Regions from separate parts of the Gracilibacillus marinus genome, predicted to be linked through region 1. Evidence: riboswitches for the same ligand, from Rfam matches in the RefSeq annotation. Region 1 holds a riboswitch; the other holds the start of a gene.
What was found. Region 1 has a riboswitch for thiamine pyrophosphate ahead of ACFOZ1_RS03805 (ABC transporter substrate-binding protein). Riboswitches for the same ligand answer to the same signal wherever they lie in the genome.
Positions count from the first base shown of each region.

Region 1 (4,610 bases):
AATTTGATTTAGCAATAGAACAATTTATTAAGGAAGTAGACCGTCATATCGGTATGCCTATAAGCCCTAATAATATATTTTTAAAAACATGGTTCCAATTGATTATTGCACTAATTATTGCTGCTACGATTGTTGGTATAATGTTGTTTAATATGGGTGGCAAGGTCACCGTGTCACACCAGACATATGTGGATAATTCGAGAATAAAAGCAAAGCGTGATGTATTTACATATAAAACAGTCACGAGAACGAAGATACCAAAGAATGATAATAACTCTGGTGGTGGCGGTGTAACTAGTGGTGGACACTCGCATACTGGGAGTAGAGGTAGTTTTTAACTAGAAGAAAGGATGGAATAGGATGTTTAATTTATTCAAGGGACAGTTTTCGAATGTAGTGGAATGGGAAGAATTTAGAGATGACATGATTTTTTGGAAGTGGAACAACAATGAAATCAAAAAAGGTAGTAAATTAATTATACGCCCAGGTCAAGATGCTGTTTTTTTTAATCAAGGGAAAATTGAAGGTGTATTTAAAGACGACGGTGAATACGAAATAGAATCAGAAATTATCCCATTACTCTCAACATTAAAAGGTTTCAAATTTGGTTTTAATAGTGGTATACGTATAGAAGTATTATTCGTAAATACAAAAGAATTTACAGTTAAATGGGGGACAAAAAGTGCGGTTCATATACCGACACCACAGCTCCCAGGTGGATTACCAATACGAGCAAATGGTACTTTTCAATTTAAAGTAACGGATTATGTAAAATTAATTGATGAGATTGTAGGTGTGAAAGAGAACTATTTTGTTGAAGATGTGAAGTTACGCATTACAGCAATACTTGATCAGTTGTTGATGAAGTGGATTTCTAAAGAAGGCAAAGATATGTTTAATTTACAGGCTAACTCATTCGAAATTGCAAGTGGAATACAGGAAGATTTAGATATGCAATTACTGAATGATGGATTAACAATAACTAGATTTAACATTATGAGCTTTAATTATCCTAAAGAAATACAAGAAATGATAACAAAATCAGCTTCACATGGTATGATTGGTGATATGCATAGATATAAAGAAGTGGCCTTTGCAGATTCGCTTTCAAATGAAAAAAATGGTGGAGGCTCACCTGCAACCGATATCGCTGGAATGATGATGGGCATGAATATGGCAAAAGAAATGATTCGCGATAATGATAAGAAAGAAACTAAAAGCACACAAGCTATTTCTAATTTCTGCCCAAATTGTGGTACAAAAACAGAAGGAATGAACTTTTGTGGAAATTGTGGCCATAAATTAGTAAATAATTAATCAAAAATAATTGTATTTTTAAACAATATATGAATGATAATTGTAACTTTTCCTATCTCTAACCGACAAATAATACAAATAAAGAGGGGAAAATATACTATGAAGAAAATGATTGTTTTTATATTGTTGTCTTTAGCTCTAATTGCTTGTAGTTCAGATGGAGAAGTCAAGAACAATGACGAAATGATTGGATACATTGCAAAAATAACGGATGATACAATTTTAGTCACTGAAAAGTATTTAGAAACAAATGTGGAACAATTGAAAGAAGAAGAGATGTATGAAAAAATGGGGAATGCTATCTATTTCAAGGTCTCAGAATTAGAAGATTCGTTTTTAAATTCACTTCAATTAGGTGATAAAGTTGTTGTTACGTATAGTGTAGTTGCAGAATCATATCCCGGACAAAGTACTGCAATGAAGATGGAAAAGGTCAAAAATGAAAATTAATAAATCAGCCTGTTCTTCTGCAAATTGAGAAAGAACAGGCTCTTTGTTTTATTATCCGTGCATTTTAGTAGCAACATCCACGACACGTTTTGCTTGATGTTTGACAGCTGCTTCCACATCTTCAACGAGTGTTCCATCAGGTGCTTGTGTAACACTTGTACCATATGGATTACCACCTGCGCCAAAAGTAACAGAATCCGTATAACCTGGTGGTACGATAATTGCACCCCAGTGCATCATTGTAGTATAGAAGTTAAGTAATGTTGCCTCTTGACCACCATGTGGATTAGAAGCAGAGGACATTGCGGTAACTACTTTGTTCGCTGTCTTACCTGATGCCCAAAGCCCACCTTGCATATCGATGAATTGTTTCATTTGTGATGGAACATTCCCGAATCTAGTTGGCATACTAAAGATAATCGCATCTGCCCATTCTATATCATCAGATGTCGCAACAGGAACATCCATCGTCTCCTCTAAATGTTGTTTCCATGCTTCATTTGAATGGATTGCAGCTTCTGGTGCTGTTTCTTGCACACGTACTACTTTTACTTCTGCACCAGCTTCTTCTGCTGCTTCTTTTGCCCAATTAGCAAGTGTATAATTTGTACCTGTTGAGCTGTAATAGATAACTGCAACTTTTGTCATTAAAAAAAACTCCCTTTCCACTAACTGTACACATATATTATCGTCTCTTGAAAAGATAAAAATATACATTATCTCAAATTCAAGACATTCACCATCATACCTATTCATTTCACTGAAAGCGAATGAAATGCTTATAAAATACTTGAACATTTTGTTGATATGTGTCAAAGTATTGGTATACAACTTTATAAGTGGAATGTAGGGGGACTGGTGTGGCCAGTTGAGATTGTGTCCTTAATAGATACTGACCCTTAGAACCTGATCTGGCTAGCACCAGCGTAGGGAACATATGGATAGTAATTATAACTATATGCGCTCTAGACTGATGTCTAGAGCTTATTTTTATGCGTAAAAAAATATACTATACATATTTTTAAAAATATTAGGGGGATTTTAAATGAAAAAAATATTTTATCTATTGATTATTACGATTGCCGTGCTTTCTGCATGTAGTAATGATGGAGAAACACAAACTGAAGAAGATGCTGATTTAGAGAAAGTAACATTAGTGCTAGATTGGACTCCGAATACAAATCATACAGGTCTATATGTAGCAAAGGAGAAAGGATACTTTGAGGAACAAGGGTTAGATGTCGAAATTATCTTACCTGGAGAAGCTGGTGCAGATCAAACGGTTGCATCAGGAAAAGCTGAATTTGGTATCAGCGCGCAAGAAGCAGTAACAGAGGCGCGGGTGCAAGACATTCCGATTGTGTCCATTGCTGCAATTATTCAACACAATACATCTGGATTTGCAGCACCTACTGAAAAAGGAATTCAATCACCAAAAGACTTTGTTGGAAAAACATATGGTGGTTGGGGTGCGCCAGTAGAAGCAGCTGTGATTGACTCACTTATGAAACAAGAAGGCACATCTGTGGAGGACGTATCGATTATCAATATGGGAAATACAGATTTCTTTACAGCAGTGGAACGTGATATCGATTTTGCTTGGATTTACTATGGATGGACAGGTATTGAAGCAGAATTGCGAGGGGTAGAATTAGATATGCTCTATTTAACAGATTACTCTGAGAAGTTAGACTACTACACACCAGTAATCACGACAAACGAAGAAATGATTGAGGAAAATCCGGAGACCGTTCGTAAGTTATTACAAGCTGTGTCGGAAGGCTATGAATTTGCAATAAATCAACCAACAGAAGCAGCGGACATATTAATTGAGGCAGTTCCAGATTTGGACTCTGAATTAGTGAAGGCAAGTCAGGAATGGTTAGCGTCAAAATATATAGACGATGCCGAAAAGTGGGGAATACAAAGTAAATCCGTGTGGCAAAATTATGCGACGTGGATGTTTGATAATGGTTTATTAGACAAAGAACTAGATGTACAACAAGCATTTACAAATGAATTTTTACCAGAGGAGGAGTAATGAATGGCACAAGCATTAGTAAGTATTCAAATCATTCCTAAAACACCAAATGGAGAAGATGTGATTCCATATGTTGATAAGGCAATCGAAATAATTCAAAATGCCGGTGTAAAGTATAAAGTTGGTCCATTGGAAACGACAATGGAAGGGGAATTATCTCAGTTACTTCACGTTGTAGAACAAATGAATATAAAAATGTTAGAACTAGGTTGTCCAAGTAATATTTCTCAAATAAAAGTTTATACAAGAGCAGATCAACAAGCATCGATGGATGACTTAACTGCAAAATACGATTAATACCGAATAGATGGAGGTGCTTGCCGATGATCAAGCGAGTAACATCACCAGTTCTGCTCATTATGTTCATGATAGTATTGTGGGAAGTAAGTACACGCGTACTAGAAATTCCTAAATGGATCTTACCTGCTCCTACCAACATCTTATTGGAAGCATATGAGAATTGGTCTAATTATGAACATCATATCTATGCAACAGTAAAATTAGCGACAATTGGATTTTTTGCAAGCATTACAATCGGCTTTGTTATTGCGATGATTTTACACTTGTTACCAAAATGGAAAGAAGCGTTGTATCCACTTCTTATTGTGTCACAAAATATTCCAATCATTGTCCTTGCACCTTTATTAGTCATTTGGTTTGGATTTGGAATAACACCAAAGCTTTTAATTATTATACTTGTCTGCTTTTTCCCGATTGCCGTCGCCACAATTGACGGGTTAAAACAGACAAGCCCAGAACTGATTCATTATATGAAAATGGCAGGTGCGAATAAGAAGCAAAT
Region 1 is NZ_JBHSDV010000001.1:868,640-873,249, forward strand. It holds gene ACFOZ1_RS03785 (TPM domain-containing protein) at 1-338, shown strand, start outside; gene ACFOZ1_RS03790 (SPFH domain-containing protein) at 361-1,317, shown strand; gene ACFOZ1_RS03795 (DUF3221 domain-containing protein) at 1,417-1,767, shown strand; gene wrbA (NAD(P)H:quinone oxidoreductase) at 1,819-2,415, opposite strand; TPP riboswitch at 2,606-2,717, shown strand; gene ACFOZ1_RS03805 (ABC transporter substrate-binding protein) at 2,813-3,808, shown strand; gene ACFOZ1_RS03810 (MTH1187 family thiamine-binding protein) at 3,812-4,105, shown strand; gene ACFOZ1_RS03815 (ABC transporter permease) at 4,132-4,610, shown strand, end outside.

Region 2 (4,610 bases), on a different contig from region 1:
TCCACTCTTAAGTAACATCATGTTGAATGAGTTGGACAAGGAATTAGAACTGAGAGGATTGTGTTTCGTTAGATACGCAGATGATAGCCTAATTTTCGTTAGAAGTGAAAAGGCAGCGAATCGAGTACTTACTTCTATTACAAAATTTATCGAAAAGAAATTGGGATTGTTAATAAATGTGGAGAAGAGTAGAATATCTCGTCCTACTAAAACAAAGTTCTTAGGGTTTGGTTTCTATTTCGATTCAAACCAAAAGAAATTCCAGCTAAGACCACATCCAAAATCAATTCAGAAATTTGAAAGAAAGTTACGTCAGTTAACGAAACGAAACTGGAGTATTTCTTTAGACGTTAGAATCGTTAAACTGAGACAAGTCATTTATGGGTGGGTCAATTACTTTAAGATAGCCAATATGAAAAGAGTACTTGGAATAATCGACGCGAAGTTGCGTTCTAGACTACGTGTGATTATTTGGAAACAATGGAAGAAGAACCAGAAAAGAATTAAATCTCTCGTACGACTTGGCATTCCTCTCGAGGAAGCCAAGGGTCTAACTCACTGTCGAAAAGGTTATCGTTTTATTGGACTATCGAAGGTAGTTCAAAGGGCTTTATCTAATAAACGCTTAAGGCAAAGAGGAATCCCCTTTGCCCAAGACTATTATTTAAAAGTACACACTGTGATATAAATTGAACCGCCGTATACGGAACCGTACGTACGGTGGTGTGAGAGGGGCGAAAAGTTTAATCAACTTTTCCCTCTACTCGATTTCTTAAAGCTATACCCTTGTAAGAGATCGACCGTTCCTTTATATTTGTATCTAGAAGCTAAATAAATGATTGAAACTCTTTGGAAAGTAGGTAAGTTTACAATGAAGATTGATGTACCTAAGATTCCTGAAAATTTAAGTGATAAAAGATTTACAGATATTTTTTACGAAGAAGATTTAGAATTTGAAATGTGTATGATCTCAGACTCGGATTTTAACAACGAAGTACTTCATCGAGTGAGATTATATAAAACAGTGATTAAGAATTGTAATTTTACAAATACAGATTTTAAACGTATAGATCTTACCGATGTAGTTTTTAAGAATTGCGATTTATCTAATGCTGATTTAAGTAATGCTTCCATCAATCGAGTGGAGTTTATTAATTGTAAGTTGCTAGGCAGCAACCTAACAGAATCTTATATTGGTAATACAAGATTTAAGGATTCCATTCTTGATATGGTTATGTTCGGTAACTCAAAGTTTGAAAAGGTAATTTTTGATAATGCTGAATTAGAAGGCGCTGACCTTTATGATTGTAAGCTTAAAAAAGTAGAATTCCTTTCGTGTAATCTTAATGATGCAAGCTTTGATGGAACACCTTTAAAAGGAATTGATCTAAGCTCTTCCCATTTTGATTCTTTAATTGTTTCTATAGAGAATTTAAAAGGCTGTATAGTATCAACGTCTCAGGCGATACAATTCGCTTCGTTATTAGGATTAAAAATTAGATAATAGTATTTAATCCTTTTAAGTTCGTAAGTAAATAGGATGTTGAAACTAGAAAAATGCTAAGCACAGTAGTAAATGATGAAAAAGTAACTTTTTCATTCAATCCATCTATTTCTGAAGATACTAAAGCAACAGAAACATTTACATTTGAAGAATTAGAAATTAATAAAAATGTAGATGAGAAAACTCTAAAGAAAGAATTGGAAAAGAAGTTTCAGGCTTGGGTTTTGAATAAACTTAATATCTCTTACAGTATTGTTATCGAAGAATCTTTTGAAAAATAAACCAAGTAACATTCAATAAATATACAAAAGTGAAATTTAAATAATTATTGTTCTAAATGAGAAGAAATATAGATTCTAGAATGCTTTAAAAGAATATATTATATTTAACAAAGAGAGTATACAGAAAGGAGAGACTAGCCTATGAAGAAGAATTTGTTTTATTTTTTCTTAGGTGTTGTTGCTTATTTTGTTATATCTACGCTTATACAGTCATTGTAGAAGTGATATGAAAAGATTTATATTTACACATTTTTGTAACTGGAATAGTAGGTATGAAGGCAAAATTTAGGAAAGATTTATAATTAGTAACAGCACTTTCGCTTGCATTGACTAACTATTTCTAAAAGTTTGCTGCGAAAAAAATAACTTTACTGCTGAAGTCTTCTCTCGAATAAACATGTATTTTACAACACAAATAATAGTTCTTTTGAATTGTTTTCGGAATATTCCTTTTATATTTATCGAAGTTCATATATAATGAAAACAAATTGAATAAGAAATAACTAGGGGAGTCCAATGAGTTGGACTGAGAAAGAAACGCGATGAGGTTTCTTGACTCTTGGGACCTGATCTGGTTCATACCAGCGTGGGGAAGTTAAATTGATTCATGTAGCATATTACTTCTGTATACATTTTAGCCGGGTCCAGCCAATTTATTGGATGCCGGCTTTTTTATGTTTGTCAAAAGTCTAGCTATTCCACTTGTTATGTGCCATATCTCGTCCTTTAACTCACAAAAAGGAGAGATTTTTTTTATGTCAACTATTTCATTAAACAAAGAAAGTATTTCCATCAAAACGAATGTACCAGGTAGTAAAAAAGCGTATGTAACAGGTTCTAGGCCGGATATTCGAGTACCTATGCGTGAAATTGAATTAAGTCCAACTACAGGGGTCTATGGTGAAGAAGAAAATGAACCTGTGCGTGTATATGATACGAGCGGGCCATACACGGATGAAGATTATACGGTAGATATTACAAAAGGTTTATCTCCTATTCGTCGTTCATGGATTCAAGAGCGTGGGGATGTCGAGCAATATGATGGAAGGGAAATCAAGCCTGAGGATAATGGATACAAAGATATAAAGGATCCGCGTGCAAACCATCAGGTGTTTCCAGGTTTAAAGAGAAAACCACTTCGCGCAAAAAAAGGGAAAAATGTGACACAACTCCATTATGCGAGAAAAGGAATCATTACACCTGAAATGGAGTTTATTGCCATTAGAGAGAATATGACACCTGAATTCGTACGTGACGAAGTGGCCAAAGGTAGGGCCATTATTCCCTCAAATATCAATCATCCAGAAGCAGAACCGATGATTATCGGTCGCAATTTCCATGTGAAGATTAATGCAAATATTGGAAATTCTGCCGTTTCATCTTCTATTGAAAATGAGGTGGAAAAAATGATTTGGGCAACTCGTTGGGGAGCTGACAATATCATGGATTTGTCCACAGGGAAAAATATCCATACAACCCGGGAATGGATTGTGCGTAATTCACCTGTTCCAATCGGTACAGTGCCAATTTATCAAGCACTTGAAAAAGTAAATGGGATCGCAGAAGATCTCACTTGGGAGATCTACCGTGATACATTAATTGAACAAGCGGAACAAGGTGTTGATTATTTTACGATCCATGCGGGCGTTTTATTACGATATGTCCCCTTAACAGCAAAACGTGTAACAGGTATTGTATCCCGTGGTGGATCGATTATGGCACAATGGTGTTTATTCCACCATAAAGAAAACTTCTTATATACTCATTTTGAGGAAATTTGTGAGATTATGAAATCATATGATATTGCATTTTCTCTAGGAGATGGTTTACGTCCAGGCTCGATTGCCGATGCAAATGATGAAGCACAGTTTGCGGAATTGGATACACTAGGTGAATTAACGAAAATTGCTTGGGAGCATGATGTTCAAGTGATGGTAGAAGGACCGGGACATGTGCCCATGCACTTAATCAAAGAAAATATGGATAAGCAATTGGAAGTGTGTAAAGAAGCTCCTTTTTATACACTTGGACCACTTACAACAGATGTCGCTCCGGGCTATGACCATATTACATCTGCCATAGGTGCGGCAATGATTGGCTGGTATGGTACAGCCATGCTATGTTATGTAACTCCAAAAGAACATCTAGGTTTACCCAATAAAGATGATGTTCGAGAAGGGGTCATTACGTATAAAATTGCGGCACATGCTGCTGATCTAGCAAAAGGACATCCAGGGGCACAAATAAGGGATGATGCCTTATCAAAAGCCCGTTTTGAATTCCGTTGGAGAGATCAATTCCATTTATCTTTAGACCCTGAACGTGCCATGGAATATCATGATGAAACATTACCAGCAGAAGCGGCGAAAACCGCACACTTTTGTTCCATGTGCGGACCTAAATTTTGCAGCATGAGAATCTCTCAAGATATTCGGAATTATGCAAGAGAAAATAAGCTGAAGATGGATGAAGTCATTGAAAAAGGAATGAAGGAAAAGGCCCAAGAATTTAAACAAACAGGCGGTAATATATACTCATAATTTTTCGAAAGGGGTAAGGTAATCAAATGAAAGTCGAAAAAATTGAAAAAGAAATCAATCAACTAAAGACTCGCCTTGATTTTTTACAGGGGTGTCTAAAAGAAATTCAACAAAATTGTGATCACCAATATTTTGCAAAAAATTCGTATTACGAACAATGCACAGAATGTAATAAAGTAAATGTTCTATACTACTAATAATAGAAAAATACTTCCCCATGATTATAATATGAATGATGCACCTTCCTGTAGAGTAAAAGAAAGTTCACTTTGCAAATGCAATAAG
Region 2 is NZ_JBHSDV010000007.1:71,318-75,927, forward strand. It holds gene ltrA (group II intron reverse transcriptase/maturase) at 1-688, shown strand, start outside; gene ACFOZ1_RS15920 (pentapeptide repeat-containing protein) at 872-1,504, shown strand; gene ACFOZ1_RS15925 (hypothetical protein) at 1,558-1,785, shown strand; TPP riboswitch at 2,281-2,395, shown strand; gene thiC (phosphomethylpyrimidine synthase ThiC) at 2,541-4,325, shown strand.
Region 2: it holds a riboswitch for thiamine pyrophosphate, as region 1 does, so the genes downstream of both, thiC (phosphomethylpyrimidine synthase ThiC) here and ACFOZ1_RS03805 (ABC transporter substrate-binding protein) in region 1, are expected to answer to the same signal.